Regions from separate parts of the Globicatella sanguinis genome, predicted to be linked through region 2. Evidence: riboswitches for the same ligand, from Rfam matches in the RefSeq annotation. Region 2 holds a riboswitch; the other holds the start of a gene.
The links. A riboswitch is a leader RNA that binds a small molecule or an ion and turns the genes downstream of it on or off. The one in region 2 is predicted to bind thiamine pyrophosphate.
Positions count from the first base shown of each region.

Region 1: linked by a shared signal. The riboswitch ahead of thiT (energy-coupled thiamine transporter ThiT) and the one ahead of CYJ72_RS03710 (ABC transporter ATP-binding protein) in region 2 are both predicted to bind thiamine pyrophosphate.

Region 1 covers NZ_CP126962.1:1,214,111-1,229,474, forward strand. Annotated here, with positions in the region: gene CYJ72_RS05265 (hypothetical protein) at 1-268, opposite strand, end outside; gene CYJ72_RS05270 (IS30 family transposase) at 589-1,566, opposite strand; gene CYJ72_RS05275 (hypothetical protein) at 1,597-1,785, opposite strand; gene CYJ72_RS05280 (helix-hairpin-helix domain-containing protein) at 1,939-3,072, opposite strand; partial or broken gene CYJ72_RS11660 (IS30 family transposase) at 3,704-3,808, shown strand; TPP riboswitch at 4,018-4,106, shown strand; gene thiT (energy-coupled thiamine transporter ThiT) at 4,134-4,712, shown strand; gene CYJ72_RS05290 (dihydroorotate dehydrogenase) at 5,292-6,224, opposite strand; gene CYJ72_RS05295 (nucleoside deaminase) at 7,418-7,894, shown strand; gene CYJ72_RS05300 (hypothetical protein) at 8,605-9,699, shown strand; gene CYJ72_RS05305 (hypothetical protein) at 9,980-11,500, shown strand; gene CYJ72_RS05310 (hypothetical protein) at 11,493-12,206, shown strand; gene CYJ72_RS05315 (DsrE family protein) at 12,270-12,581, opposite strand; partial or broken gene CYJ72_RS11665 (4a-hydroxytetrahydrobiopterin dehydratase) at 12,598-12,750, opposite strand; gene CYJ72_RS05320 (RluA family pseudouridine synthase) at 12,981-13,676, opposite strand; gene CYJ72_RS05325 (hypothetical protein) at 13,865-14,146, opposite strand; gene CYJ72_RS05330 (glutathione S-transferase family protein) at 14,722-15,364, opposite strand, start outside.
Region 2 covers NZ_CP126962.1:864,938-880,301, reverse strand. Annotated here, with positions in the region: gene thiM (hydroxyethylthiazole kinase) at 1-21, opposite strand, end outside; gene CYJ72_RS03720 (ABC transporter substrate-binding protein) at 117-1,103, opposite strand; gene CYJ72_RS03715 (ABC transporter permease) at 1,106-1,879, opposite strand; gene CYJ72_RS03710 (ABC transporter ATP-binding protein) at 1,872-2,615, opposite strand; TPP riboswitch at 2,715-2,821, opposite strand; TPP riboswitch at 3,185-3,281, shown strand; gene tenA (thiaminase II) at 3,385-4,062, shown strand; gene thiW (energy coupling factor transporter S component ThiW) at 4,082-4,636, shown strand; gene CYJ72_RS03695 (thymidine kinase) at 5,192-5,764, shown strand; gene prfA (peptide chain release factor 1) at 5,777-6,856, shown strand; gene prmC (peptide chain release factor N(5)-glutamine methyltransferase) at 6,840-7,700, shown strand; gene CYJ72_RS03680 (L-threonylcarbamoyladenylate synthase) at 7,705-8,730, shown strand; gene glyA (serine hydroxymethyltransferase) at 8,798-10,024, shown strand; gene upp (uracil phosphoribosyltransferase) at 10,059-10,697, shown strand; gene CYJ72_RS03665 (CpXC domain-containing protein) at 11,180-11,857, opposite strand; gene CYJ72_RS03660 (flavodoxin domain-containing protein) at 12,017-12,574, shown strand; gene rpiA (ribose-5-phosphate isomerase RpiA) at 12,571-13,251, shown strand; gene CYJ72_RS03650 (pyrimidine-nucleoside phosphorylase) at 13,340-14,644, shown strand; gene tnpC (IS66 family transposase) at 14,851-15,364, opposite strand, start outside.

The DNA of each region.
Region 1 (15,364 bases), 350 kb from region 2:
GAAAATATGAATTGAGTTCAATAGTAAATTCAAAACCTATTTTATCTTCTGCATCGCTAATAATGTCTAATATAAATACGGGGTCATTACTTTCATCAAAGAAGATATCCTTAAGTTTTTCAAAAAAATTTTTGTCCTCTGTTTCCTCTACATTTAGCTTTTGGGGCTTCGTAGCGAATGTTTCTTCTACTGCTTTTTCAATAGTCTGACAAGAAGTCAACAGCGTCATAAGTCCTATCACTATTCCGACCATTAATTTTCTATTCATTTTTTCGCTCCTTGATTTTTACATTTTACGCAAGTCCAGACCATCACGATTATTTTATTAAATAAATAGACTCTCCCTTTTCCTCTAATCTCCTTCGCTTTCATTCCCTATCTTGTTTTATGCCCATATCGAAATACTATTCACCTTTATTTTATCATCTCTATGCCAGTTTAAAAACTTTTTCGAACCGTACGTAATTTTAAGAGTTAAAGTATTTTGAACCACCGCAATTTTTCTCGTTTCAGTGAATTGCTTACATTCTCTAGTAACTACTAGGTCATTTTTAATGACAACAAAATAAGGCAAATTTCAAGTTTAAATTAGCCAGCGTTCATCATCTCAAATGGTGATTTGTAGTTGAACATTCTTTTCGGATAATGATTAATCCAGTTTTCGATTTTCTTTACTTCTAATTCCGTTACATCTGTTGTTCCTTTAGGTAAAAACCGCCTTATTAGTCGATTGTGGTTTTCGTTTGTTCCCCGTTCATAGGAACAATAAGGATGGGCATAATAAATATGCTCATAAGGAAAGACTTCATGCAGTCTAAAAAATTCAACACCATTATCCGCAGTAATTGATTTAATCGCATACTCATTGAGTATATCTAATAAAGCATTATTGACGGATGCCGCCTGTTTATTTGGAATCAGTCGAATAATTTGATGGCGTGTGCGACGATCGGTTAATACGAGTAAACATTTATTGGTCTTGCGCGTTAGAATCACGGTATCAATTTCATAATGACCGTACTCACCACGCTGATTAATGACTTCCGGACGCATTTCTATAGATTGACCTTTCACTCTAAATTGCGAGCTAGTATTCTTACGTTTTTTCTTTGATTTACGCGGATAAAGTAAGTCATTCGATGTTAAGCCTAAATGTCCGTTATGAATCCAATAGTAAATCGTTGAAACAGGAACGTTGACAAGATTAGAATGAACGATCATTTCTGGTGAATATTTCATTTCGGTCAGAAAATGAACGAGTGTTTCTTTGGTTTCGTTATCAAGTGACACTTTACGGCCACACTTATCGCGCTGATTTAAATACTGAGAATGGGCATACTCAGCAGAATAAATCTTTTTGAAGCGACCTTTTCTCACTTGTTGCAGCACAAACCCTCTTTTGATTTCATTATGAATCGTTTGAGGGGCTTTATCTAGAAGACGGGCAATTTCACGATTAGACTTACCACTACGGTGCCAACGCTCAATATTATGACGATCGTCCAAGGTTAAATGTTTATTTCGGGTCTTGCTTTCTGCTGAAAATGAATTATAATGATGATACATCTTAAAACGTCCTTTATTTTGGTTTGGTTACTACAATAATAACGTTTTGAGATGTTTTTTTCTATACTTTTTTCTATACCGTAGCACTTGACTGAATCGTCGAATCGGGTGCGGGGTCACTCCCCGACCTTTTTGCACTACGCTTAAATTTTCGGTCGAGTCATTTAGCTTACCCGATTCTCCCATTAAGTAAAGTGCTACTGTTGTATTGAAAGCCATAAAATAGTTCCCCTCCCAACCGCAACTAGCAGCTTTATTTTCAATCATAAAAATGGGGAGGATACACAATTTAAGTGGCTAATTTAATTTTAGAACTTTCATGACAACAAAATAACCCGTCTACCCACCGGCAAACGAGCTTATCATTATTTTCTATTCTCCTTTAAAAGTAACGCCATTGTCTCTTAGTTTCTTCACTGTTGTTTTTCCGATTCCCTCAATCGCTAAGACTTCATGTTCAGTTATAGTTTGGAAGTCCTCTAATGTCCGCAACCCCTCTGATAATAGCGAACGAACATATCTGCTATCAATATTCGTAAAGATTCCAGTCCCGGCTAATTTATAAGATTCTCTGTATAAGGCGATCCCATTTGATTTTTCAGCATAATATTGTTCATAATATTCCGGATTAATTTTTTCTAGTGTTTCTTGGAAAGTCCGATATAAAAATACGGAATGCTGAAATAAACTCAATACCTCATTAAAAGCAATCGCAAGTGAGCTTTCTGAATTGAACTGATAAGATTCAAACGGCAACGATTCATAAACCTGGAAACTGTTAAATTTTTCCGTTACGAAAAATTGAGTGATTGTAGGATTAATCTCCCATAACTTCTGAATAATCCGTTCGGCATAATTAAGGTCTCCTTCAAGAATCAAGCTGACTGCCAAGAAAAATAACATTTGATCGTCCTTTTGATACATGGAATCTTTTTTGAAAAAGAGCCGCGCTTTTGAAGGTTGGAAAGATAGAACATAAATCGCCATTAAACTATAACGAACACCCAAATTATCATTCGGATTATATCGTAAGATTTCCCTCGCTGTGTCTTCAGCCTTTCCCAAAAGCAATTGCTCCTTATAAAAATCTAACAATAATCTGCGGGCACGAAAATAAGGACGATTTTCAACTCCCGCATAAGAAGCTTCTTTGATAAATCGACGATGTGTTTTCAAGTATTCTTTTGTCTTTTCTTCAATAGATGTAATGATTCTTATATCATCATAACGTTCAAGACATAAAGCACAATAAATATCTAAGTTGTCTGGTTCCAATTGATTGGCCTCTTCTAATAATGCTAAGCGCTCATCAGCATCATCGCTTTCCATTGCTTCATCCAACAACTCCAACGCTCTGCTAGTATCATCTTCTAGTTCGTCAATCACCCCATCATTAAAACGAGCGACATAATCATTAATCGCCTCATCAATATTTTCATATTCATCCAAATGTTGGTCTAGAAAAACTTCTAACTGTCTAAAAATATTTTCTGTTTCTCGTGACATCAATATCATTCCTTTCCTATCCTTAAATTCAAGTGCTACCTACTTACCTTCTGGGTATATGGGTGAACAACCCATGCCTCGTCCTCTCCAAGAGAAACTCTGATTCGTTGTATGCCGTGAAGACGGGAAGTCATAACGTTAATCTTTGGAATAAGGAGTTTCAATGATTAATCGCAAAACTTTACCAAAATAAACTTGGTCATCATGCTCTAACCCTTAAAATCAATTCAAGCTATCTCTCAACCTCTATCCAATCTACTCCAAATGATTTTTTTGATATTTTGCTAGCAGGAAAGACTCCGATAGCCAAACCATTTTATAATTAAACATCACCATCATGTTGGCTATAAAATTTCATCAGTTTAATCAGTTCCTAGCTCTTATTTTATAAAAACCACTATACTATTTACAAGCAAATCGCTATACAAAACATGATGTATTAAGAAAAATGCCATTCACGACATCTCGTTTTACAATTTTTACTATCTAAAGTAATATACGTTTCCTTCTCCGTCTATATTATCAAAATTTTTATTATACTTGAATAGTAAAATTAAGCTAGAAAAATAAATAGGCCATTTGTATGGTATCCTAAACATACGATCACATGCTAAGGAAGGAGTACACACAAATGGCTTATACACATTTTACCATGAAAAAATTGATTTGGATAGAAAATTATTACGATAGCGGTAAAAATGTAACGGATATCGCTAAAAAATTAAATCGGGCCATCTAAACCATTTATAACGTCGTTAATTTTCTTGCCCACTCCCTGCTATTACCTTTTGGAAAATAAGTCCTATTAGCATTTGCAATGTTGTTAGGAATTTTTATGACTATTGCAACCTTCCAAATTATAAAAAGTTGAAAGTAATTGGTTTGTAACTTTAATTTTACTTTTTTCATTATTTTTGTTAGAATCATTATTAAAATATAGATTTCAACATAAACAAGGGGTGCCATATTGGCTGAGATTATACCCTTTATTGGATCAAGGTAATGCTTGCGTCAAGATGTTTAACTCCTTTTTTGTGTTGGTTAAGAAAAGGAGTTTTTTTATGTCAAAAATTAAGACACAAACGTTGATTGAGATTACTATCTGTGCCGCTTTAGCATTACTTATTGATTTGATGATTCCTTCGCCATCATGGAGTTTTAAGGTTTCTGTCAAGATGATTCCAATTATTATTCTTTCCTTACGTCGTGGTACATTGGCAGGTTGCTTGGGTGGATTTTTATGGGGATTACTCCAATACATTACCGGTAATGCGTATGTATTAACGTTAGTACAATTTGTAGTTGAATATTTTGTCGCTTTTGCAGTCATTGGTTTCGCTGGTTTCTTTGCACCTTATATGCAAAAAATATTAAAAGAAGAACCAACAAATCGTGTGAAACAATGGGGGATAGCTTCCATGGCGACAATAGTGGGATCATTAGCTCGTTATATCGTCCACTTTATTGCGGGGGTATCATTCTGGGGGTCTTATGCACCTGAAGGACAAAGTCCATATGTATACTCATTCCTAGTCAATGGGGGAGCGTTTCTATCTGAAACACTTTGCTGTATTATTGTATTAATTTTCCTAACACGTTCATTCCAACCTCTCTTACGCGTAAAAACATCAGGTTATTAATAAATTTTTTTAACGTTTGACTAACTCCTGCATCTTTAATCGTTTAATGATATAAATTAGGAATTATAAGTTATTTAATAATGAAGACCGTGTGACTTAGTTGAGTTGTTTATAGAGAGAGGGGTTAGTGCAACATCTTCGTTCACTAAGTAAAGACCCTTCATCGGAATCTTGATGAACCACTATGAGACTTATATAGAAGAGTAGTTAAGATCGTAATCACGCGTTAAGTGATTGAGGATAATCGGCAGATTATTAAGGTTTTGGGTAAAATCACGTGATTAAGGTCCCATTGATTGTTAAGGCAGTCAATGGGATCTTTATTTTTAAAGTTCTTTGTCAAATGATGTGGGGCACAGAAATTTTGGGGAGTGGGCCGACGAAGCGAAATTATTTAATTTTCAACTTCTTGCCCACTCCCACTTAATTATATATAGATAGTTTTTTCAATTAACTTACTAAGCATGTTCACTATAAACTGAAATTTAGTCTGTTATAATTCCCGCGTGATTGCTCATCACGGACAGTTATGGTAGTTGAATTTTTGTCGTTCAACTGCACCACGGACACTTAAGCCTGTTACCGGCCGTCGTGAAATCGAGCGACGGACACTTCGTGTATTAGAGTCTCTAAGCTTTCAATGCCTAATTCATCCATTCGCTGAGGGAGTTGGCTAATAATTGTTGGGCAAATCATCGGTTGATTATAATTTTCTGTCCCGATTTGAACAGCAGATGCGCCGGCCATATACATTTCTAGAACATCATCTACGGTCTTAATGCCACCTACTCCAATAATCGGTATCTTAACTGCTCCAGCAACTTGATAAATCATCCTTAAGGCAATGTGTTTTAAAGAAGTTCCAGATAACCCACCTGTCACCCCTCCTAAAATGGGCTGTCTACTTTCTAAATTAAAGGCCATACCCGTTATTGTATTAATCATTGTAATTGCGTCAGCTCCACCCTCTTCTGCTGCTTTTGCAATGCTAACAATATCCGTCACATTAGGCGTCAACTTAACATAGATGGGTAGATGAGTCACTGTTTTACATTGTTGGGTTAATTGTTTAACTACTTGTGGATCCGTGCCAAAAGAAATTCCTCCTTCTTTAACATTTGGACAAGAAACATTAAGTTCAATCGCACGGACATTCTCAGCTTGAGAGATTCGTTGACACATCTCGATATAATTTTCTTCTTTGGACCCCGCCACGCTGGCAATTACAGGAACATCATAATTCGCTAAGAATGGTAATTTCTCAGAAAGGACGGTCTTAATCCCCGGATTTTTCAAGCCAACAGAGTTTAACACAGCGTCATCACGGTGCACATATTGTGGTGCTGGGTTCCCTAATCGTTCTTCAAGCGTTGTACTCTTAATCACAATTGCGCCTAACACACCTAAGTCATAATGTTTAGCGAAAGATTCACCATAGCCAAAACAGCCTGAAGCTGGCATAACAGGATTTTTTAAAACGACACCTGGTAATTTTACTTGCAATCGATTCATAGTCTACCTCCTAATAATTAAACTGTGAGTGAATTCCAAACGATTTGTCTATCAACTAAAGTCAGCACACACATCCCACGGACTGTATGGTAATTGACTCAGTTAATCTCCCTCTCATTCATAACCGTTTTTTCATTTTTCTCCTCCTATACAAAGAAGACCTCTCCTTCAACGCGGGCATGCGGAAAGAAGAGGTCCTGAAACGGCCACTTTTCATTACATACCTTCCCCGCCTCACAGGACGGTCGTTAAAGGATTGTATTTTTTAGTAATTATACCTGAAATATTTCTAATATAAAGGTTTAATTTATCGTTTTGAATTAATTTAGTAAGGATGTTCGTAATAAACTGAAATTAGGTCGGGAAGTATGCGGCGTGATTGCTTGCCTATGACAATTATGGCAGTTATGGCAGTTGAATTTACGTCATTCAACAATGCGACGGAAATTTTTCTCCTTATCTATCACTCCAAAAAGACTAACGATTCATCGATTGACTCTCCTGTTAGCTCCTCCATAACTAAAAATCCTTCCTTCTCATGACTCGGAAACCTATTTTAAAACACAGTATAAAGCACATACATTTTAATTACATAGAATACGGGAGTAGACCAGAAGTAGAAAATCGAATAATTTTCGCTTCGTCTGTTCCACCCCCGCACAGTTGGGAGTAGAACAGAAGTAGAAATTCGAATAATTTTCGCTTCGTTGGTCTACCCCCGCACAGTTGAGTAGGCCTCAAACAAGTCGAAAGACGCAGGTTGAGGTCACTCAACCACTGCGCTATAAATGAATAAGCATTAATTTGACTGGACTTTTCAAGATTAATCTCAGCTAAATTAAGACGCAGGTTGGGCCACTCAACCACTGCGCTTTTAATTACCGAGCAATAAACTTGATTGAATTTATCAAATTGATGCCTAACCTCATTAAGACGCCGTTTGAGACCACTCAACCACTACGCTTTTATTTAACGAGCAATAACTTGATTGAATCTATCAAATTTATGCCTAACCTCATTAAGACGTCGTTTGAGGTCACTCAACCACTGCGCTTTGAATTAAATCGATATGCCTGAACAGAATTTAAAAAGTTTTGCCCAAACTCTTAAAATCCATAATTGCACCGGCCTTCAGCAATTTCAGTGACATAATTACAAACTCTGATAGAATGAGAGAAAAGGAGTGATTTAACATGATAAGTGAAAAAGATTTAGAGTACTTAGAGCGTTGTGTTGCCTTAGCAGAGACGGCACTGAACGAAGGTGATGAGCCTTTTGGTTCGGTTCTTGTATCTAAAGAGGGAGAAATTCTTTTTGAAGATTATAACCATGTGTCTGGTGGAGATTCGACCCAACACCCAGAATTCGCTATCGCACGCTGGGCAGCTGAGAATTTATCTCCTGAAGAGCGTGCCGAGGCGACTGTTTACACTTCTGGAGAACATTGCCCCATGTGTTCAGCCGCGCATGCTTGGGTGGGCTTAGGACGTATTGTCTATGCGAGTTCTTCAGATCAATTACAAGCTTGGCAGAAAGAACTAGGTGTTGAGCCTTCACCAGTTAAAAACTTAGCGATTGAAGATGTCATCCTTGATGCGAACGTTGACGGACCTGCTCCGGAATTAGCTGAACGCGTAAAACAATTGCACGTCAAATTACACCAAAAATAAGACTAATTAAGATTGTATTTTCAAAAGATAGTCATTATTAGAAAGTATGTTTTACATCGATAAACTCGATAACAAAGTTACATTAATTTATGCTGGAACTTCCGGTATTGGTGAAATAACCTCCCTAATATACGCTAAAAAAAGAGCTAAAGTAGCCATCGTTGGTCACAATAAAAAGCGGCTTGAAGCCATCTTAGATAAAATGAAAGATGTCTGTAGCTGAATCGATTTATATTAAAGCAGTTCATAAAGATTGCCAATCCATTAAAGAAAGTGTTAAGGGAACTAGACCTCTTTGGAATGATGGATAGCTTGTATAATGGAGTATGTTAATACTGAAAGTTCAGAATTAGTGATCAACACATAAATGGGTTACTGAAGATGAATTAACTACTTTAGAATCTGATTCAGAAACAGATGAAGAAGAAACAATAAACTCTTCTAATAGTCAAATTAGCTCAGAATCTGATGCCGAAACGGATGAAGAAGAAACAATAAACTCTTCTAATAGTCAAACTAGCTCAGAATCTGAATCAGAAAGCGAAAACACTGAAGAATAATTAAATTAAATAAATTTTGGCAGGTCATGATGGGTCTGCCTTTTTTAGATACTGATATGCTCAGGATTTATTATGAGTATATTATTTCTTGACAATACGATTGAAGGTTATAATGGAAGTGAGTATTAAGCATACAAGGAGGTTTAACTCATGAAGTATTTCTTTTGGCTAGTTATGCTAACGTTTATTGCTTTTGTAATATATATATTTCTTGGGCCGTTGAAGTTTTTTATCGATGTAGGCAACCATGACCCTGACGCTATTGCGAACACTAATTTTTTGAAAGCGATTGAACATTATGATGGTCAAACTGTGTCTTCTGAAGTCGAGTTGAGAGAGCGTCTGCTAGTATTGGATAATTACTTTGACGATGCGACCCCTCCGGACAAAAAAGAAGACACAGTAACAGAAATCAATACTTCACATATTCAAGCTCTTTTTGGTGAAGCGGACCAGATTATTTCTTTCGATAACATGCCCTCTGCTGATAGGGTCTATCAATATGATATTGGCCATGATACTCTAAGCTTTCACGAAAAGGATGAGGCAATTATTGAATATGTTATGGAAGATGTTTCTGGTGAGGCTTATGACAAAGAAGAATTAGATACCTTATTCCTATCGCTTGTGGATACTTTCTACCAATCTGACAAAAGCTCAGAAGGGTTATTCATCGAAGACTACCCTCAATATGTTAATCAACTTCCACCTAGTCGAAAGATTCAGCAAAATGGCTGGAATTTCCCTATAGCTAGAGATAAATTTATTCATTATTTTGATACCGGAGAAACTGACTCTTCCCCTATTAACTACTTGGGATTCATTTTCTGGGAGACCTTTGATGGCGTACAATTACGTTATATGGAACGACATTTGGGACGAGAATTGGGCCCATCTAGCTATCAGTTTGACGACATTCAAGAGAGTTTTAATAAGTTCAATGATTTGTTAAGTAAAGATGAGGATTATCCTCCGATCATACAGTTAATAGAATTAATTGATGCTTTTGGTCCTATGAGACACCTTCATTATTCCTATAGAATCTCTTTTACAGATGTATCTTGGGCCTTCCATAATGGGAATGAATGGTATAAACTGACCGCCAAAGTTGAGTTAAATCCATCGGTGGAACTCAAAGCCTTAGACGATTTGAATGAGTTGAAAGTCAGTGAATTAGAATTCAAGCCGATTAAAGACAGTGATTATATCATTAATACCCATGCATTTATTGCCAAACCACGTTAAGACGCAGATTGAGACCACTCAACCACTGCGCTTTGAATTAAATAGATACGCCTGAACAGAATTTAAAAAGGTTTTGCTCACTCTCTACAAAATTAAAAACCGTTTAAAACAAGTCAACAAAGTCAATTTTTTAAAAGTGTAAAATCAGAAAAACGATTTCTTTTAGTATATGATAATTCTATAGATAAATTAAAATGAAAGGATGATAGCGGTGAAAAAGATAATCAGTTGCCTAATCTTGTTGAGCTTGATAAGTCCATTGTGTGTACAGGCACAAACGATGTCATCAATTTTTGATGCCGATCCCTCTTACAATGCTAGACCTTATTCTCATAGTGGCTTAACTAACCGAATCATTGAAGAGATTAAAGCAACCTTCAATATTACTTCGAATGAGGAATTTCTATCCGAATTTCATGCTCATTCTGCGGGTTCTACTGTAATGATTCCTACTAAGAATGATGCTAATCTATCGATTACTGTATGGGATGGCATGCAGGGAGATGAACTGTATATCTATCAACGACTATCCTCCAATAAAGTCATTGATTTTAATACCTTTTTGACATTAATACAATTAATTGAACCTAATATGAATTCAGCAGATTTACAAAGTTTCTATAACCAATGGCAAGCCCAATTGGATGAGAATCACGAAGCTACAATAAATGGTCATGAATTTCACAGCTATGGATTGAATGATTCGTCTAATCCCAACAAACATGTTAACCAAATTGAGATACGATTCAATTTCCCACTGACTACCTTTGAGGATGAAGAGTTAACTAATTTATCTGGTTCATTTTATGATGCAACTAAAGAATTTCCTAGTATTTACGAACATTCCAATTCAGATGCAATGGTCTATCTCGACCGCATGTATATCAATAACTTGTTATATGAGCTTCAACAAACTTTTGGCTTTGATTTGACGGAAAACCACCTGAGTGCTTGGGGAAGTACCGTTTACTTTTATCCGACTGAATTGGCTGAATTAGGAAGGTTGAATGAGTTCTATCTATTCTGTGGAGAAACTTCATCATACCAAACCATTGAGCTACGGTTTACGCACGATTATGAAGAAGATAATCCGGATATTAAAGCGAATCAACTCCCAATGATTAAATCTTACTTCCACCTATTCGCTAAGCTACTGAACCCTCATTTAACTGAGGAAGAGATTAATTCTGCCTTTGACAACTATACCGAAGAAGGTAATACAGAACTTGGTGATATCATTATTAGACGCGAAGGTTTCACTGATAATACCATAAGTATGTCACGACGCATCCGATACAAACTAGAGGATGTTCAGCTAGACTATATCTTAAGTGTACCTGACAACCAAGCCAGCCAAGTCTTGATACCATCCGAGACGATGCATGAAGCAACAGTCCCTCAAATCAACCCCGTTGAGAAAATCTTTGCCCAAACTAACTATGATCATTCAAATATTGGCGAAGTTTTTGGTAGTAATGCTAACTTAAAAAAACATTATGAAGATGAGGTTATTCAAGTACTTAATGCCCTCCCTCACCACAAAGAGGTGTTAGAAATTTCAGGAGACATTTTATTGGACTCTCCTGATAATTGGATGATCCTCGAGCCAAAGAGCGACGACGATTTTCAATATCAAGTCTATATAGGTGACCTTGATTTTAATATCGATGAGCCTGTTGAGATTCAAGCCTATAATTTGGGAATACAATTAATAGACAGAAAAAACCTCATGTTGATTCCGATAACAATTAAACAAAATGGGCAAACAATTTACAGCTTAGGAGGCGATACAAATGAATAGAAAACTGACTTTCAGTTTATTGGTTGTTGCTGTACTGTCAGTAATTTTTGTCGGGTTTGCGAAAAATCAAACCAATCGTCCTGTTCATAGCAAACTCTCCGATAATATGATTGTATATGCCAACGTTCCTCCTAGTCGATTTCTTGATAAAATCTCGTCCTTGAACCCAACGACTACCACAGGACCGTACTTTACGAACTTATCTGAACAGCAACTCATGGAAATATCTAAGTTTAATGCAGAACATCTCACTGCCAACGCGATAAATGATGAATACTTAAAAGTCCAAGGTGCACGAGTGAATCTTGCTAACCAACAGATTCGCATTGGAACTAGCGACTACAATTATAAAGAAATGCGTAATCAGGACGGTACTACTTCTTACACCTTATCAGAGGGCGGAGATGATGCGATAAGCCCTGCTAACTTAACCTTATTAATTCGACAAGCCCAGTCTGAAATTAAAGACCGAAATCAAACTATCTGGTCGGCAACAAGATGGGGACTTGCACTCTTTATCATCATGTCAGTGATTGGATTATTGTTACTATTCAACATCGAATCTATCTCGGAGGTGTTGATAAGTCTAGTCATTAAAGATGCTAGTCCAGGTCCCTTAGTTAAATTATATGTCGGTGTGAGTGCGTTCATTTTAATTGCAGCTAGCTTGTATATTTTATTCCAAGCTTTTCAAACCATTAGTTAACGATTTGATCAAATAAAAATTCTGAGTCAATCCCAACCAGGAGACCCAGAATTTTTTACTTATTTAGGGACGAATATAAGCATATCCTTCCATTTGTTTCTTAGCAATCTCAACAACGCCCGAATCTACTACACGTATGAGTGATTTTATTTGGTCTTTATTGATCTTATGTTTATTTAAGGAATTCTGACAAGCCACCACATCTACCTGATTCAAAATCTTATCACTTAATTCATCATTGAGATAATAATTCACCGCATGACCATTCGCAACGATGGATATTTTCGCATCCCTAACTTCAGCTAAAAAATTATTTACATTCGAAAGAACTATATACCATCGCTCTTCTTCATTAATATGAAACACTACTTGCATAGCTTTGACTCCTTTATCATTTAATATCATCATTGAGTTGAGCTAAGTTAAAGCCTTTGGCCGTCAACCCATCTCCTTCATGAGTTTCTAAATCAACTATCACATGTCCATATAATAATTGAATATCAGGATGGTGATTGGCTTCCCCTTTGAGGACGACAACTTTATTGTAGAAGCTTTGGCTTTTTTAAAGTTTTGAATTTATTTGATTGACTTATGCGTTTGTCCTCTTTTAATTCCCAGTTGTCTAGTTGACTAATTCTTTCTCGAATCTCTCCTGAATTCAACCTATTTATTATTCAATAGGGTTATTTTTTATCAAAAGTGGCTCAGTTTTCAATTAATATAGTGGCTCACTTTTAAGTTAACATCTACATGAATGCTCGCTTTAAGAATATGTCATGCCATGGCTTGTAAATGAATACTTTCCCAACAATTCCAAGGAAATTCCTGTTTTGGCATGGATTGTACTCTCACTTCAGTTTTCTTTGTTGGGTGTTCTAACGAAAGCTCCTGTGCCCATAAGGCAATTTGCTGGCCTACTTTGCTGAATTTTTGACCGTATTTTTGGTCACCCCAGATTGGCGTGCCCATCCCTGCTAGTTGGACACGAATTTGATGAGGCCGTCCAGTTTGGAGTTGCACTTCTACTAAAGACAATTGATCATTACTTTCTAAGACTTTATAGGTAAGAACTGCTTTTTTTCCTTCTTTATGGTCAGAAGGAACAATCGACACAATATTTTTTCGCGTATCTTTTAATAAGTAATCAGTTAACTGACCTTGATCTTTGGAAGGCTTCCCATGAACGACTGCGTAATATTTACGCGTCATCGAATTGCGTCTCACCTGGACCGATAGTCGTGAAGCAACTTTGGATGTTTTGGCGAATACCATTGCCCCACCAACCGGCCGGTCCAGTCTATGCACTAGACCTAAGTAGACATTCCCTGGTTTATTAAAGCGAATTTTTATATCTTCTTTTAATATCGTTAATAAATCTTTGTCACGACTTTGATCCGATTGCACTGGAATATTAACTGGTTTCTCTACCATTAGTAAATGATTATCTTCGTAAAGAATTGGCACTTGCATGTCAATCTTCTCCCTTTATACGTAATATTCCCATATTACCATGAAAAAGATTTAAAATGTCAGTTAGTTTGACATTCATTTATATATTAGAGGGAATTTCGCCTAAAAAAGCTGAACTCTGGACTAAACTGCTCTACTGGATAGTTTACAATTAGTTTTTGAATATCTATCCCTTTCTTCTTGTTATTTCAATACTTCCCATTAAGAAAAGGAATACCATGCTGTTTACATTTCTTTAATAATAAAGTTTCTCCTAGTGATTGACTCTTCACAGATGCATACTCTTTCGATTCCGTCTTACCCCTTTGCATCTTGCCAAGCTTTCGCTTGTTTTCTGCATTTTCCATCTCCACTACCTCTCTTTCTTTCCAATGTTCATTATTGTTCAGTCCTTCGGTCGGTAAACAACCTACTATGACCTCTGCTGACTTCTCATGATTCGTTGTTACTAAGATAGGCTTATCTCTCATGAGACCTCCCCAGGTAAGGTGCGTTAATCTCCCTCCCATGTCACCGCTTGATTTATCCAACCATAATCCGTGCAGTATTGGGCTTTACTTTGATTTGCAAGCTCACCCTTATGATTAGACCTTCTATCAAGTTTCTGTTCGTCGGTGCAGGAGTTTGCCTTAGGCTTCCCTCAGATTCCGCCTCACGACGCCCTTAATTCTTGGGAGTGGGCAAGAAGTAGAAAATCAGTTGATTTTCGCTTCGTCTGCCCACCCCCGCACAGTTGAGTAGGTCTCATGCAAGTCTTTAAGACGCAGTTTGATACCACTCAACCACTGCGCTTTTAATTAAATAGATATGCCTGAACAGAATTTAAATAGTTTTTGCCCAGCATCTAGAGATTAAGGATAGGGTACCGACACCTGACCTTGGCTAACAGTCCTACTGAAAAGCCTTGCTGAGACTGTTTGACTTTAGTCATTACAGTCTCACATGCGTTAGAAGTAGCGAACTTGAACCGTCAAGTTAACGCCATGTTGGGCGCACCTAGACAAAAAATCGCCTGTAGAAATGTTCTCCAGGTGATTTTCTATATCTAAATGTCTAAGCTAATTGTAGGACCTGCTGGAATAATACCGTTCGGGTTAATTGTAGGGTGGCTTCCGTAGTAATGGTGTTGGATGTGGTAGAAATCAACTGTGTCAGAAATACCTGGCATGTTGTAGATTTCACGTGTATAACGCCATACATTTTCAAAATCAGTTAAATGTTTAATATTGCACTTGAAGTGACCATAGTAAACATGCTCGAAACGTATTAAAGTCGGGAATAAGCGGATATCAGAAGTAGTAAATTTGTCGCCTAGTAAGAACTTGTTATCAGCTAAAATGCTGTCTAATTTCTCTAGGGCATCGAATACATGACCAACTTCTTCTTCATAAACTGCTTGATCTGTCGCAAAACCAGCTTTATAAACACCGTTGTTGATGTTGGGATATACATAGTCATCCATTTCTTTAATTTGGTCACGCAATTCTTCTGGATAGTAGTCGCCTTCTTTAGCACCAATTTCATCAAAGGCTGAGTTTAACATCAACATAATTTCAGATGATTCGTTGTTGACGATGGTATCTTTTTTCTTGTCATATAAAACAGGAACAGTTACTCGACCAGTGTACTCAGAGTCTGCATGTGTATAGACTTGGTGTAAAAAATCAGCGTTCAAGATTGGATCAGGA
Region 2 (15,364 bases):
AAACGTCATTTGCTCGTTCATAACTTATCCAACTTTCTATTATAAAAGACAGGAGGGGGTAGCTAATTTGAAAACCACTGATTTTCTGATTGCTACTGACCCTCCATTCATCTTGATTATTTACTTAAATCTTCCACTAACTCTTCAGCTGTTAATTCTTTAGCAATTGAACCTTTATCAGCTAAGAACTTCGCAAAGGCTACATAGTCATCAACAACTAAGTTACCAAAGTCACCTTTATTTACCATGTAATGTTGTAATAATGCCCAAGATTGAATTTCGATTTCTTTGTCTAATACATAAGCATTATCTTCATTTTCAAAAATCGTTTCAATCGCTGCTTCAGGATCTTCTAATGCTTTATCAAACCCTTTTTTCAATGCACGCATAAACGCTTGTAGTTCAGGTTTTTTGGCTTCGATGGTGTCATTGCCCGCTACGAAGATTAATTCATCGGAATCTGGCACTCCAAACTCTGTGAAGTCAAAGTAATCCACGTCATAACCTTCTTTTTGTAACATTAATAATTCGTGATTAGTATAAGCGCCAATTAATGCATCGACTTTATCTGTTGCTAAAGCAGGAATTAAGTCCCATCCAACATTAACCATTTGCGCTTTGTCATAACTTGCACCGTCATGTTCCATCATCGCTTCAATAATATTTTCAGAAATAGTGGTCGCTGAGTAACCTACTTTTTTACCTTCTAAATCTTTTGGAGTCGTAATACCAGACTCTTTTTTGTACATGACAGCATCTAAACGTTGTTGCACTAATGAACCGATGGCTTTCGCTGGAATACCTTCAGCTACTGCTTGCATTAATACCGCTGGATAACTCACCGCAATATCCGTTTGACCAGCACCGGCTAATTTAATTGGATCATCTGCTTCAGCAGGCATATTAATCGTTAAGTTTAATCCTTCTTCTTCAAAATAACCTTCTTTAATCGCCACATAGATTGGAACATGGTTCGCATTTGGATACCAGTCTAACATTAAGGATAAATCCATCTTTTCTTCGGCTTGCACTGATTGTGGCATCCATGGTAACACCGTTAAGGCCATTAATAAAGTTAAGCATCTGACAACTAATTTTTTCATTTTTATTTCCTCTTTTCTGTATATAAATATTTTAATGAACGATTTTCTAATAATCCGACGAGGTTAAATAATAGAATACCAATTAAGGATAGCACTAAAATACCGGCAAACACGCCTTCAGATTTAATACTACTGGACATTCGACGAATATAATAACCTAACCCTTCAGAGCCACCGAGCCATTCTCCAATGACCGCCCCGATTAAAGAATAGACAACGGACATTTTTAAACCCGAGTAGATAGACGGTAGCGCGAATTTCCATTGTAATTGGCTAAACATTAGCCATTTTGAAGCACCCATCACTCTGAATAATTCGAGATACTCTTCATCCGTTCGTTTTAAGCCATCGAAGACACTCACCACGACGGGGAAAAAGGTAATCAAAAAGATAATCGCTACTTTGGTCCATAAACTATAACCAAACCACAGTACAAAGATGGGGGACAAGGCGATGGTCGGGATCGTTTGCGAAATCAGGACAAAAGGATAAAATGCCCGCTCGATAAAATCAGAATAATAGAGTAGAATACCAATCAATAAACCAAGTCCGATTGAAAAGGCTACGCCTACGATGACTTCTAATAAAGTTGCTTGAGTGTGCGTCCATAGTTGTGGGGCTTGGATAAAGATGGTTTTAATCACATCACTTGGTCTCGGAATGATAAACTTTGGTACCCATTCACTAGCAACCGCCCATTCGATAATGACTAATAGAACAGCTGAAACAGATAGGAAAGGCCAGTAACGTTGAATTAACTGTCGTAGTTTATTCATGGATGGCCACCTCCAAAGCTTTTTTATACTCAATAAATTGAGCATGATAACGAATGTCTTTCGGTCGTGGACGTGGCAAATCAATGTGCCACTCTTTGATTTGGGTATCGTCGCCATTATGCCAGTTTTGTAATAAATAGACACGATTACTTAAAAGCACTGCTTCATCAATATTATGCGTAATAAAAACAATCGTTTTATTTAATTCTTGCCACAGTGATAATAACCATTGTTGCATTTCATATTGCGTAAAACTGTCTAAGGCTCCAAAAGGTTCATCGAGCAGTAGTACTGGCTTATTGGCCAGAATGGTCCGTACGAAAGCGGCGCGCTGACGCATTCCACCTGATAGATCTTTCGGTAGAGCATAGGCATACTCTTTTAAACCCGCCTTATCGAGCCATTCTAACGCTTTTTCTTTTGAAACAGGATGTTGCTTATCAAGTTTGCCACTTAATCTAACATTTTCTAAAATGGTCGCCCAAGGAAGTAATAAATCTTTTTGTGGCATATAACCAACATCACCTAATTGAATCGGTCGTCCATCAAATAGAATTTGACCTGCATCCGGTTGAAATTGCGTAGTCAGTAATTTAAATAGCGTACTCTTACCACTGCCGCTTTTACCGATTAGCGAAATAAATTCACCTTTAGGAAAGTTGAGGTTGACATTTTGTAATGTCTTCTCGCCTTTAAAGTCGGGGTAGGTAAATGAGACGTTTTTTATTTCAATCATCCAAAACTCCTTTCTATCCATTTGCTCAAAAAAAAGACCCGTTTCTAAGAAACCGGCCCAAAGCATACTGAGTCTTGACTGATCAAAATGTGTACAGTAAAACAAAATTGTAAACATCCCTACGGTAGTACTAACTACATCAGGTCAAGGGTCAAGGAACATTTCAGAAACCTACTCTCAGCGCATTGGCTCCCCTAGTTTAAAATAAATGGATTCAATTGTTAAAAGAGACCCTTTGATTTCACAAAGAAACTCTATCTGTCTATTAGAATAAATCAAGTGATAGTCAATGTCAAGCAGATAAGTTGAACAAAGGATTTGATTCATGGTTTATAAAAAAAGTAATATAAGCCAGGTTACTGAGTACTAGCTGTAATAAAAAGTTAACAATTCTGTTTAATAATGCCCAAATTAGCAAGTTTCATTACGACGCTAAGTGGACCAGACAGGCGATGGAGATAGAATGTCGATTTTGTTGGTCTTTGATTCATGACATAGTGGTAGGGAGTGGACCATTATTTAATCAAGCATATCCCCCTTTACAATCCAAGATTAATTTGCTAGTCTATTAGTGACACTAGGGGAGCATGAAAATGCTGAGAGAGAAATTGACCCTTTGAACCTGATTCAGTTAATACTGACGTAGGGAAGTGTGCTTAATTTAATCAGCTAGTTTAATTTTTGTTGGACTGCAGCCGATTTAATGCGCACACTTTATCTTTAAAGGTGGGTATTTTTTTGTTTCTAAAATATAAGGAGGAATAGCGTCATGACAAAATTTACTGAACGTGTGTATCCAAAAGTTGAATCGATTTGGGCATCGTATTTAGAACACCCATTTGTAAAGGGATTAGGAGAAGGTACGCTGGCTAAAGAGAAATTTCAACGTTGGTTAACGCAAGATTATGTTTATTTAGTTGAGTATTCAAAGTTAATGGCTCTAGGCGTAGCCAAGTCGACCGATTTATCGATGATGCGTAGTTTTTCAAAAGCATTATTTGGGACCTTAGAGATGGAGATGGAATTACACCGTCAATTTTCAGCTCAATTTGGGATTAGTGAAGCAGAATTATTACAAACAAAAATGTGGCCAACCAATACAGCCTATACTTCTTATATGTTAAATCATGCCCAAGCGGGTGGCGCAGAATATGCGGTAACGGCCTTATTAACTTGTGCTTGGTCATACGCTTATGTCGGCGAAGCATTAGCGAAACAAAGTCCTGAAAACAATCCTTACCAACAATGGATCGATATGTATGCGGGCAAAGAATTCCAAACTTTAGCTACTGATATGAAAAATTTAATGGACGAGATGGCTAAAGATTTACCAGAAGCAACCTTAAAACGTCTAGAAGAAATCATTATTAAAACGTCTTACTATGAATATCAATTCTGGACTATGTGCTATGACGGTGAAGATTGGGAAACCCGATACGAAAAATAACAATTCATAATGAGAGGGAATGATTCAAATAAATACACATAAACAAACTCAAAAACTAATGATTTTATCACTCATGATTGCCTTAGACGTGGTGTTATCACCGATTTTACGAATTGAAGGGATGGCACCAATGTCGAGTGTCATTAACATTATTGCGGCCAGTTTTATGAGTCCTTTATATACCTTTTTAATGGCTTTAATCTGTGGTATTATTCGCATGTTAATGATGGGTATTCCACCATTAGCCTTAACAGGTGCTGTTTTTGGAGCATTATTTGCGGGATTAGGTTATTGGAAGACACGTAACTTCTGGGCGGCAGCGCTAGGTGAATTTATTGGAACGGGTGTCGTAGGGTCATTATTAAGCTACCCAGTCATGGTTTGGTTTACCGGAGTCAAAACGGATTTACACTGGCTGATTTATACACCACGTTTTATGGGTGCTTGTGTAATGGGAGCGATAGCGGCTTTTGTCTTGTACGAAAGACTTAACAAATTATCAGCTTTTCATCGTATGCAACAATTGTTCTTAACAGATAATGAGCGTGTTTTAAGCAGTCAAAATGGTCGCTAATTTGTCCAGTAGGAACCAATCTTATACAACATTATATTAATTTGCGAGAGTAGGCAAATAGTGAAAATAATCTGATTTTTACTATTGATGCCTGCTTTTTTTTTGTGAGAAGCAAGCGCACAGTATGATGTGACCACTATCCAAGTGTTTGATGCCTACTTTTTGTGGGGAAAGAAAACCTACTGAATCAAACGGTTTCGGTCCTCATGTTGATGCCGACTTTTTTGTAGGGAAAAAGATAGTTTGCGGGTGTTAGGCTGGGTGTTTATCTTATATTAGGAAATAAGGTTTGTTTAATGGAATGACCAGATGACATCATTTGTCAAAGAGTGTTAAAGACCTTCTATTGAAAAAATTATGGTCGTAGCTATTTTAGTTAACGGCAAAACTAAATATACACTGTAGGCGAGAGGGGGCGCTCTAAATTATTAAAGTGAATTTTTATGAACCGCCTTTATCAGATAAAACTACTAAAATTACTCTCTTAGCAATTGACTAGAATGCTTTTTTCTTTTATTATGAATAGTTGAAAGTAGTAACGAGGAGGGCTTATTAATGGCGCAATTCTTTTTCAAATATGGGGCAATGAATAGTGGGAAATCACTTGAGATTATTAAAGTAGCTCATAATTATGAAGAACAAAATAAACAGGTGGAAATTTTTACGAGCGCTCTAGATACTAGAACTTCTGTAGGAACAGTCGCTAGTCGCACCGGCTATCAGCGTCAAGCGATTCCGATTACGGATGACATGGATTTATTCGAAAGTATTAAAGCATTAGGACACCGCTATTGTATTTTAGTCGATGAAGCGCAATTTTTAACAAAAGAACATGTGTTACAATTAGCTCGAGTCGTAGATGAATTAGATATACCAGTGATGGCATTTGGGTTAAAAAATGATTTTACGAATGAACTATTCGAAGGTTCTAAGTATTTATTATTATATGCTGATAAAATTGAAGAAATTAAAACAATTTGTTGGTTCTGTCATAAAAAAGCCATGATGAACTTACGCTTTGTGGACGGCAAACCCGTTTACGAAGGGGAACAAATTCAAATTGGCGGTAATGAATCATATTTACCTGTCTGCCGAAAATGTTATTTCCAACCAGGAGAGTTAAAATAGAAGGGGAATTTTATGTTTGAACAATTAGATACACTAATTTTTCGTTTTGAAGAAATATTAGAATTATTAAGTGACCCATCGGTTATTGCCGATACCAATCGTTTACGTGAATTAACAATCGAAGAAAGTGATTTACGTCCAAAAGTTGAAAAAATCCGTCGCTATAAGCAAGTAGAACAAGAATTAGCAGATACGGAAGAAATGTTAAATGAAGGCCTTGATGCAGAAATGGCCGAAATGGCTAAAATGGAATTAGCGGAATTAAAAGAAGAACGTGAAAACTTACAAGAAGAAATTAAAATTATGATGTTACCAGAAGATCCAAATGATGGCAAAAACATCATTATGGAAATTCGTGGGGCCGCAGGTGGTGACGAGGCTCAATTATTCGCTGGTGATTTATTGAATATGTACACTAAATATGCCGATAGCCAAGGATGGAATGTGGAAGTCTTGGATGCAAATATTACCGGTATCGGTGGTTATAAAGAAGTATCCATTATGATTTCTGGTCATAAAGTATATAGTAAATTAAAATTCGAAAATGGTGCTCACCGTGTCCAACGTGTCCCAGAAACGGAATCTCAAGGACGGGTCCATACCTCTACTGCTACAGTCGTGGTTATGCCAGAAGTAGAAGATATTGATTTCGAATTAAATGAAAATGATATTCGAGTAGACATTTATCATGCCTCAGGTGCGGGTGGACAGCACGTTAACAAAACAGCTTCAGCTGTACGTTTAACACATATCCCTACTAATACCGTGGTAGCGATGCAAGATGAACGTTCACAATTGAAAAACCGTGAAAAAGCGATGAAAGTATTGCGTGCCCGCGTCTTCGACCAAATGCAATCAGAAGCCCAATCTGAAATTGATGCTTCTCGTAAATTAGCAGTCGGAACAGGGGACCGTTCTGAACGTATTCGTACTTATAATTTCCCGCAAAACAGGGTGACCGATCACCGTATTGGTTTAACCATCCAACAATTAGATTCAATCTTAAATGGGAAATTAGACGAAATTATCGATAGCTTAGTCATGTATGACCAAACTCAAAAATTGGAGGAACTCAATGGTCCTAAGCTCTAAAATGACTTTAGCTGAAGCTCTCCAAAGGGCTTCAGTTTTTTTGCAAGAAAACCGCATTCAAGACAGTCCGATTAAAGATTATTGGCAACGGACATTTGATTGGAATTATACTCAATTGATATTAAACTTAAACATGCCGCTTAATGATGAACAAGCGATGCGCTTTAACGAAGTGTTAAAACGATTAGCCCAACATGAGCCGATTCAGTATATTTTAGGAAAAGCTGATTTTGTTGGTGAAACTTATTATGTAACGCCAGACACCTTAATTCCACGAGAGGATACTTACGGTTTAATTGAAATGGGATGTGCGTTTTTTAAGGAACATCCACAAGCCAAAGTGCTTGATATTGGAACGGGAAGTGGCATCATTGCGATTGAATTAGCCAAACAATTGGCGCCAAACCAAGTTACAGCGGTTGATATTTCGCCAGCAGCTTTAGCAGTAGCCCAGAAAAATGGTCAGCATCATCAAGTGCAAGTGGAGTGGCTTGAAAGTGATTTAATGTCTGCTTTAAAGGGACGTCAATTTGATTTAATTGTCTCCAATCCACCCTATATTGCTGAAGATGAGTTAGCTTTAATGGATGAATCGGTTAAACGTTTTGAACCCGCTACAGCACTTTTTGCCGAGCAACAAGGTCTCGCTATTTATCAGCGCCTAGCCGAAACATTGCCATCGTTTTTATCAATCAATGGCCAAATTTTGTTAGAAATAGGCTTTAAACAAGCCAGCGCTGTCCAAGCAATTTTTCAAAAAACATTTCCTAATGCCATCATAAGTGTTCATCAAGATTTAAATAGTTTAGATCGCTATATTAAAATCGATACTCAGAAGGGGTGAAGCAATGGAAACCAAAATTTATAAGAAAGAACAAATAAATGAAGCAGCCGCCCAATTAAAATCCGGGCAATTAGTGGCTTTTCCAACGGAAACCGTCTTTGGTTTGGGAGCCATCGCGACGAACGAAGCCGCCGTTAAAAGTGTTTTTGCAACTAAAGGTCGTCCGCAAGACAACCCCTTAATTGTGCATGTGAGTAGCATTGAACAAGTGGCAGAGTATGTGGCAGAAGTATCAGAAATTGCAGCACAATTAATGAAGCAATTTTGGCCGGGACCACTGACGATTATTTTCCCACAAAAACCCGGGGTGTTAGCACCAAGTGTGACTCCTGGACAAGAAACTGTCGCTGTCAGAATGCCTGATAATCCAGAAGCTTTAGCCCTAATCAAGGCTGCAGGTATTCCATTAGTCGGACCAAGTGCCAATAAATCAGGTAAACCAAGTCCAACAGCAGTGGAACATGTTTATCATGACTTTCAAGGGGAAATTGCAGGCATAGTCGAACCAAGCGAAAAGTTATTAGCTGTGGGTGTTGAATCGACGGTCGTATTGCCACGAGCGGGGGTCATCAACATTTTACGTCCAGGTGCGATTACGAAAGAAGATTTAATAGCATTAGGTTATCAAGTCGAAGAAAAAACAGCGGAAGAACAGTTAAAAGATACGAGCGTTTTGTCCCCTGGAGTTAAATACACGCATTATAGCCCTAAACAACCGGTTCATGTCTTAATAACGGATGATTCACTGCAATTTTTACAATATATTCAAGATTTAGAACAGCCAGTGGCCTTATTAGGAGATCAATCCGTCCTTGAAGCACTTAATGATGACCCACAGATTGTAGCTACTCATTCTTATGGCGCAAAAGGGGATTTAGTCTCAGCTACCCAACAATTATATGCCGGCTTAAGAGCCCTAGAACAAACAAGCGCACGGGTTATTGTCGCACAAGGCTTCCCAGATTCACCAGCCAGTCATGCGATGATGAATCGTTTGAGAAAAGCAGCCGATTTGGTTGAAAATTTTTGATAAAATGATGAAATGATAAGTGGCATCGACTTTAATCTATGTTATAATATGTTGAAGAAACGGGGGTATGCAAATGATGAAAGATAGTATCGTTTTTGACTTAATTAATAAAGAAGCCAATCGCCAAAAAAATGGCATTGAGTTGATAGCATCAGAAAATTTTGTTTCCGACGAAGTGTTAAAAGCACAAGGCAGTATTTTAACCAATAAGTATGCAGAAGGTTATCCAGGACGTCGCTATTATGGTGGCTGTGAATATATTGATCAACTAGAACAACTAGCGATTGATCGTGTGAAAAAATTATTTGGCGCTGACTTTGCTAATGTTCAACCACATTCAGGTTCATCAGCCAATTTAGCGGTATATCGTGCTTTCCTAGAACCGGGTGACCGCGTATTAGGAATGGACTTAGCACAAGGGGGGCACTTAACCCATGGCTCACCCGTTAACTTTAGTGGACAATCTTACGAAATGTATAGCTATGGTGTCGACGAAACGGGTTATATTGACTATGATGCTTTAGAAAAGAAAGCTGTCGAATGCCAACCAAAAATGATTATTGCAGGTGCTAGTGCATACTCAAGATCAATTGATTTTGAACGTATCGGTCAAATTGCCAAAAAAGTAGGCGCGATTTATTTTGTGGATATGGCACACATTGCCGGATTGATAGCCGCAGGCTTACATCAAAATCCAGTACCATATGCAGATGTAGTCACCAGTACCACTCATAAAACATTACGTGGACCACGTGGTGGGATTATTTTAGGGAAAGCAGAACATGAAAAAGCAATTAATTCAGCTATTTTCCCAGGAACCCAAGGTGGACCATTGGAGCATGTGATTGCAGCCAAAGCAGTCGCTTTCGGTGAAGCCTTAGATCCATCATTTAAAGAATATGCCGCACAAGTGATTAAAAACACGCAAGCAATGGCAAAAGTATTCAGTCAAAGCGAATTAAATGTCATCTCAGGTGGCACGGATAATCATCTCTTCTTAGTAGATGTGACGCCATTGGGAATTACAGGCAAATGGGTCCAAGAACGTTTAGATAAAGTGGGTATCACCGTTAATAAAAACTCAATTCCAAATGACACTAAATCATTTGTTCAAACAAGTGGTATACGTATTGGTGCCGCAGCTATTACGACCCGTGGCGCAAAAGAAGCAGACGCGATTCAGATTGCAGAAATGATGCTCGCAGCATTAAAAGCAGATGAATCAGAATTACCAACATTACATGAGCAGGTCATCGAGTTTGTTAAAGATTGGCCGATGTTTGCTTGGGCATAAAAATTATATTAGCGAAAAATAAGGAGGAATTATTTTGGCAAAATTTCAGGTAGTAGATCATCCACTCATTCAACATAAATTAACAATTATTCGTGATAAAAATACTTCAACGAAACAATTTCGTGAGGTGACCAACGAAATCGCGATGTTAATGGCGTATGAAATTACCCGTGATTTACCATTAGAAGACGTAGAAATCGAAACCCCATTAGTAAAATCAGTTCAAAAACAAATTGCTGGTAAAAAATTAGCAATTATCCCAATTTTACGTGCTGGTTTAGGAATGGTGGATGGCATGGTAGACTTAATTCCAGCCGCTAGAATTGGTCATATTGGTTTATACCGTGATGAAGATACTTTAGAAGCAGTCGAATATTTTGCTAAATTCCCTCAAGATATTAGTGAACGTCGTCTATTTGTTGTTGACCCAATGTTAGCAACTGGTAGTTCAGCAATTGCGGCCCTCGATTTATTAACTAGCAAATACAATGTGCAACCAGAAAATATTACCTTTGTCTGTCTAGTTTCTGCTCCAGAAGGTGTTAAAGCCTTCCAAGAAGCTTATCCAGATGTGGACTTATACACGGCTGCCTTAGATGAACGCTTAAACGAACATGGTTATATCTTACCAGGTTTAGGTGATGCTGGGGATAGAATCTTTGGTACCAAATAATAAATATTAAAAACCTTGTCAGGTGCAATGTGAAAACCCACAGTTAGCTTTGTCTCTAACTAAAAATTTTGGGTGTTCACTTTATAAATTGCACTGAACAAGGTTTTTCTTTTTGAAAATAATGTTTAAAACGGATTGGCTCAAACTGTACTAATCCTATGCATTCGTGTCCATATTGATGGAGGCTGTACCAAATTAGACAAACGCTAATGATATTAAAACCCATTACGACATAATGTTTTTAAGCTTGTCCATTAGAGAAGCAACGGGTCATCAAACTGAATCATAATGATCAGTGAAGAAAAAAAGTGGAAGTAGGCGAGAAGTCGAAAATCGATGATTTTCACTTCGTCTGCCTACCACCACATAATTTGAGCCCCTTTAACCATTGCACTAACAATCAATTAGATGAAATCTTAGGAAGTTTCAAAGGTTTTTCTGAGCTCGCTTTTTTAATGATTTGTTTCAGAAAAGAACAGTGCTTAATCTTCTGGTAAGATAAAGCCATCCGTTTCTTTATTTTGTAAAATATTTTCTGCCCATGCATGATTAATAATGCGGAAATGACCTTTAGTATTTTTTTTCAAAGCACGTTTGAATTTATCGCGAATGAAGGTCAGTAATCGTTCGTGGCAATCGACCATCATTTGGTTAGTATCCGTTACATATAAAAACTTCGGTTGACCTTCTTTATTGAGGAAGAAGTAACGATTTTTTACTTGAGCAGTAGGATTTTCTTTGGCGAATAACCCATCGGTTAACATTTTAACCATCTCAATTTCAGTATCTTTAAAGCCATAATCATAAATTTGCACTTTTTCCATTAAATCGGCCATGTTTAACATAATACGCATTTCATAATCATCGACTGAAACGGGGAAACTATTAATTAAATCATTTAATTGTGCTTGAATCGCTTCACGTTGTTCATTATATTGTGGCGCAACATGGAACAGTAATTTCTTGTCTGGGTCATGATATAAAAATTGAGATGAAATATGACGCTTAGCGCCACAATGCTCGCATTCAAATAATAATAAAGTACCGTCTAATAATTTTTCTTTTAAATCAGGGTTTAAACGGGTGTTAATGGCGATATCGAATTGTCTTTCTATTTCATGATGACAAACGGGACATTTAAATTTCATTTTTGGTGCCATAAACTCTCTCCTTTTTTGTAAGTTAATATCATTATAACAGAAATCAGTTAATACCTAAATGATTTTAAAAAAATCTATGCAATACTAGCTTTTAGAAACAATCTGCTATATGATATAATGGTAAATGTGAAAGTATTTTCAAAACAGAGGTGATAATGGATGGAGATAATCGTGATTCATAGTTCTCGTTACGGTTCGACTGAAAAATATGCAATTGAAATTTCAAAAAAATTACGCTGCCCCGTGGTGGATAGTGCTCAAGTTTCAGTAGAAGACTTGGCTAGTTATGACATTATTATTTTAGGTACTTGCTTATTGGAAGGTCAATTATCTGACGCAGCGATGTATGAACAATGGGTTAAACAATATCCCGATAAACATTGGGCTTTATTTACAGTGGGATTATCCAATCCTAAGTTAACTGACTTTAAAGACATATTAGACAATAACTTTGAAGATACAACTATTGAGAAAGTCGAATTATTCCATTATCGTGGTGCGATTCAATTCAAACGTTTACTGTTAATGGAGAGTTTGGTATCAAAAGTAAAACAAAAGCGTTTAGCATCGATTGATTATGTGCCATTAGATGATGACAATGAACGATTACTGCGTAAATATGGTACGACTTATGATTTTACAGACAAAGAAAATACTATTTTATTAATTGATTGGGCAAATAAAATCTTAAGAAATGAAAAGGAGCTTGAGAAATGAATCCAAAGGAATTAGTCGGACGAAAAGCAGCGGAATATGTTCAAGATGGGATGGTAGTAGGCTTAGGAACAGGCTCAACGGCCTACTGGTTTGTTGATGAAGTGGGACAAAGAGTTAAAGACGGTGAATTGCCAAATATTGTGGGCGTTCCTACTTCCAAACAAACAGAAATACAAGCACGAGAATTAGGTATTCCGCTAGCACAATTGGATGAAGTTAATTCCATTGATTTATTAGTGGACGGCGCAGATGAATGTTTACGTTCGATGTCAGGTATTAAAGGTGGTGGTGGTGCCCACTTAATCGAGAAAATTGTCGCTGAAAATAGTCATGAGATTATTTGGATAGTAACAGAAGAAAAGGTCGTCGATTATTTAGGTGCCTTTCCTTTACCAGTAGAAGTGATTCAAACAGGCAGTTGGAACATCTTTAGAGCTTTTGAAAATGCTGGCATGAACCCATCATTCCGTAAAAAGGGCAAAGATTCACTATTCGTAACGGACTCTGGTAACTATATCATTGATTTACATTTAGAAAGAATCGATCAACCACAACAAGTTGCCTACGAGTTAAAATCGATGGTAGGGGTTGTCGAACATGGATTATTCATTAACTATCCTAATCGTATTTTGGTAGCCAAAAATGATGGTACGGTTGAAGTAATTGAAGGTCAATAATTAGATTTAGATGTGGATTTAAAATGTATTAGGGTCATTTAATGAAGCCTAATACAATGGATAAGTTGAAGATAAGGACGTGAATAACATGAGAATGGTTGAATTAATTGAAAAAAAACAAGCAGGTCAAGCTTTAACAGAAGCTGAAATCCGCTTTATTATTGAAGGCTTTACTGATGGACGTATCCCCGATTACCAAATGAGTGCATTTGCGATGGCTATTTATTTTAAAGGAATGACCGAGGAAGAAGCCAGTTACTTAACAATGGCCATGGCGGAAAGCGGCGACCAAATTGATTTGTCAGCCATTGAAGGGGTCAAAGTTGATAAACATTCTACCGGGGGTGTTGGCGATACCACGACGTTGGTTTTAGCGCCATTAGTGGCTTCTTACGGCGTGCCGGTAGCAAAAATGAGTGGGCGTGGATTAGGGCATACAGGTGGAACCGTCGATAAATTCGAAGCTATTGAAGGCTTTCGTTATGAAATTCCAATCGAAGAATTTATTGACTTGGTAAATCAACATAAAGTAGCCGTTGTCGGACAATCAGGTAATTTAACGCCAGCGGATAAAAAATTATATGCTTTACGTGATGTGACTGGAACCGTTCAATCGATTCCCTTAATTGCCAGCTCCATCATGAGTAAAAAGATTGCGGCTGGTGCTGATGCGATTGTTCTAGATGTAAAAGTCGGTGAAGGGGCCTTTATGAAGACGGTTGAAGAAGCAGAAAAATTGGCTCGAACCATGGTAAAAATCGGGAACCATGTCGGTCGTAAAACTTTAGCTGTTATCTCGAATATGAATGAACCATTGGGGTATGCGATTGGAAATGCCTTAGAAGTGGAAGAAGCGATTCAAACCTTAAAAGGACAAGGACCGGCTGATTTACTAGAATTATGTTTAGTTTTAGGGGCGCAAATGTTGATGGCGGCTAATAAAGTATCAACATTAGAAGAAGGTAAAGAGATGTTACAAACTCAAATTGAGAATGGACAGGCTTTAGCAACCTTTAAACAATTTATCAAACATCAAGGTGGCAATGAAAAGATTGCTGACGATGTCACCTTATTACCACAAGCCCAATATAAGATTGATTTGCCAGCTTTAACAGACGGTGTGGTAAGTAATTGGGTCGCGAATAAAGTGGGCGAAGCGGCAATGGTTTTAGGTGCGGGTCGTGAAACGAAAGAAGATACGATTGATCCAGCTGTTGGCTTAATTCTACATAAAAAAGTAGGCGACAAAGTACAAAAAGGCGATGCCTTATTAACGATTTATAGTAATAGAGAAGACGTTGAAGAAGTTAAACAACGTTTGTATGATGCGGTAACGATTAGTGATTCTGCTAAAAAAGAACCGCTCATCTACGAAGTGATAACCGAAGCTTAATAAATAATCAATGCTGAAAGACTAGGGAGAAGTCTTTCAGCTTTTTTTATGTGGTGAAAGTTGAGGTTCAGGATGTTTCTATATAAATTGATTCTTTAATGAATAGGGGATAGGATTTGCTAAGTAAGCGTCCTATATCAGAGTATCTTGATACATAAAAAATCCACTTCCAAATTTTTTAATCAAAATGGAAGTGGATTTACTTTTTATTGGATACCTAACTGACAATGACGTTGGACTAATTCACTCCATGGTAAATAAGCCTCTAAGACCTCATTTTTTTCAAAAATCGGTTCATTCGGTAAGTGGGTCAGTAAATAATTGATATATTTTTCTGAATCAAGCCCATGTCGTTTCGCTGTTTCAATTATTGTTAGAATGACAGCGTTCGTTTGAGCCCCTTCAAAACTCTTGGAGAACAACCAGTTCTTTCGACCAATCACCAAGTTCTTTATCGCTCGCTCCGCTAAGTTATTCGATAAGACTAAATGACCATCTTCCAATACGGTTTTAAAAGTATTTTCATAATTTAATGCATATTGGATGGCTTTACCGAGTTTGAACCCTGGTAATACTTCTTGGGTGCGACACCAATCGAAGAAAGCTTCCATAACAGGGCGTAACTCTGACTGTCGTTTGACAAATCGTTCTTCTGGTGTGAGGTCTGCCCATGCTTCTTCTAAGCGGAATAGCTGATTACAATAGTCTAAACCAACTGCT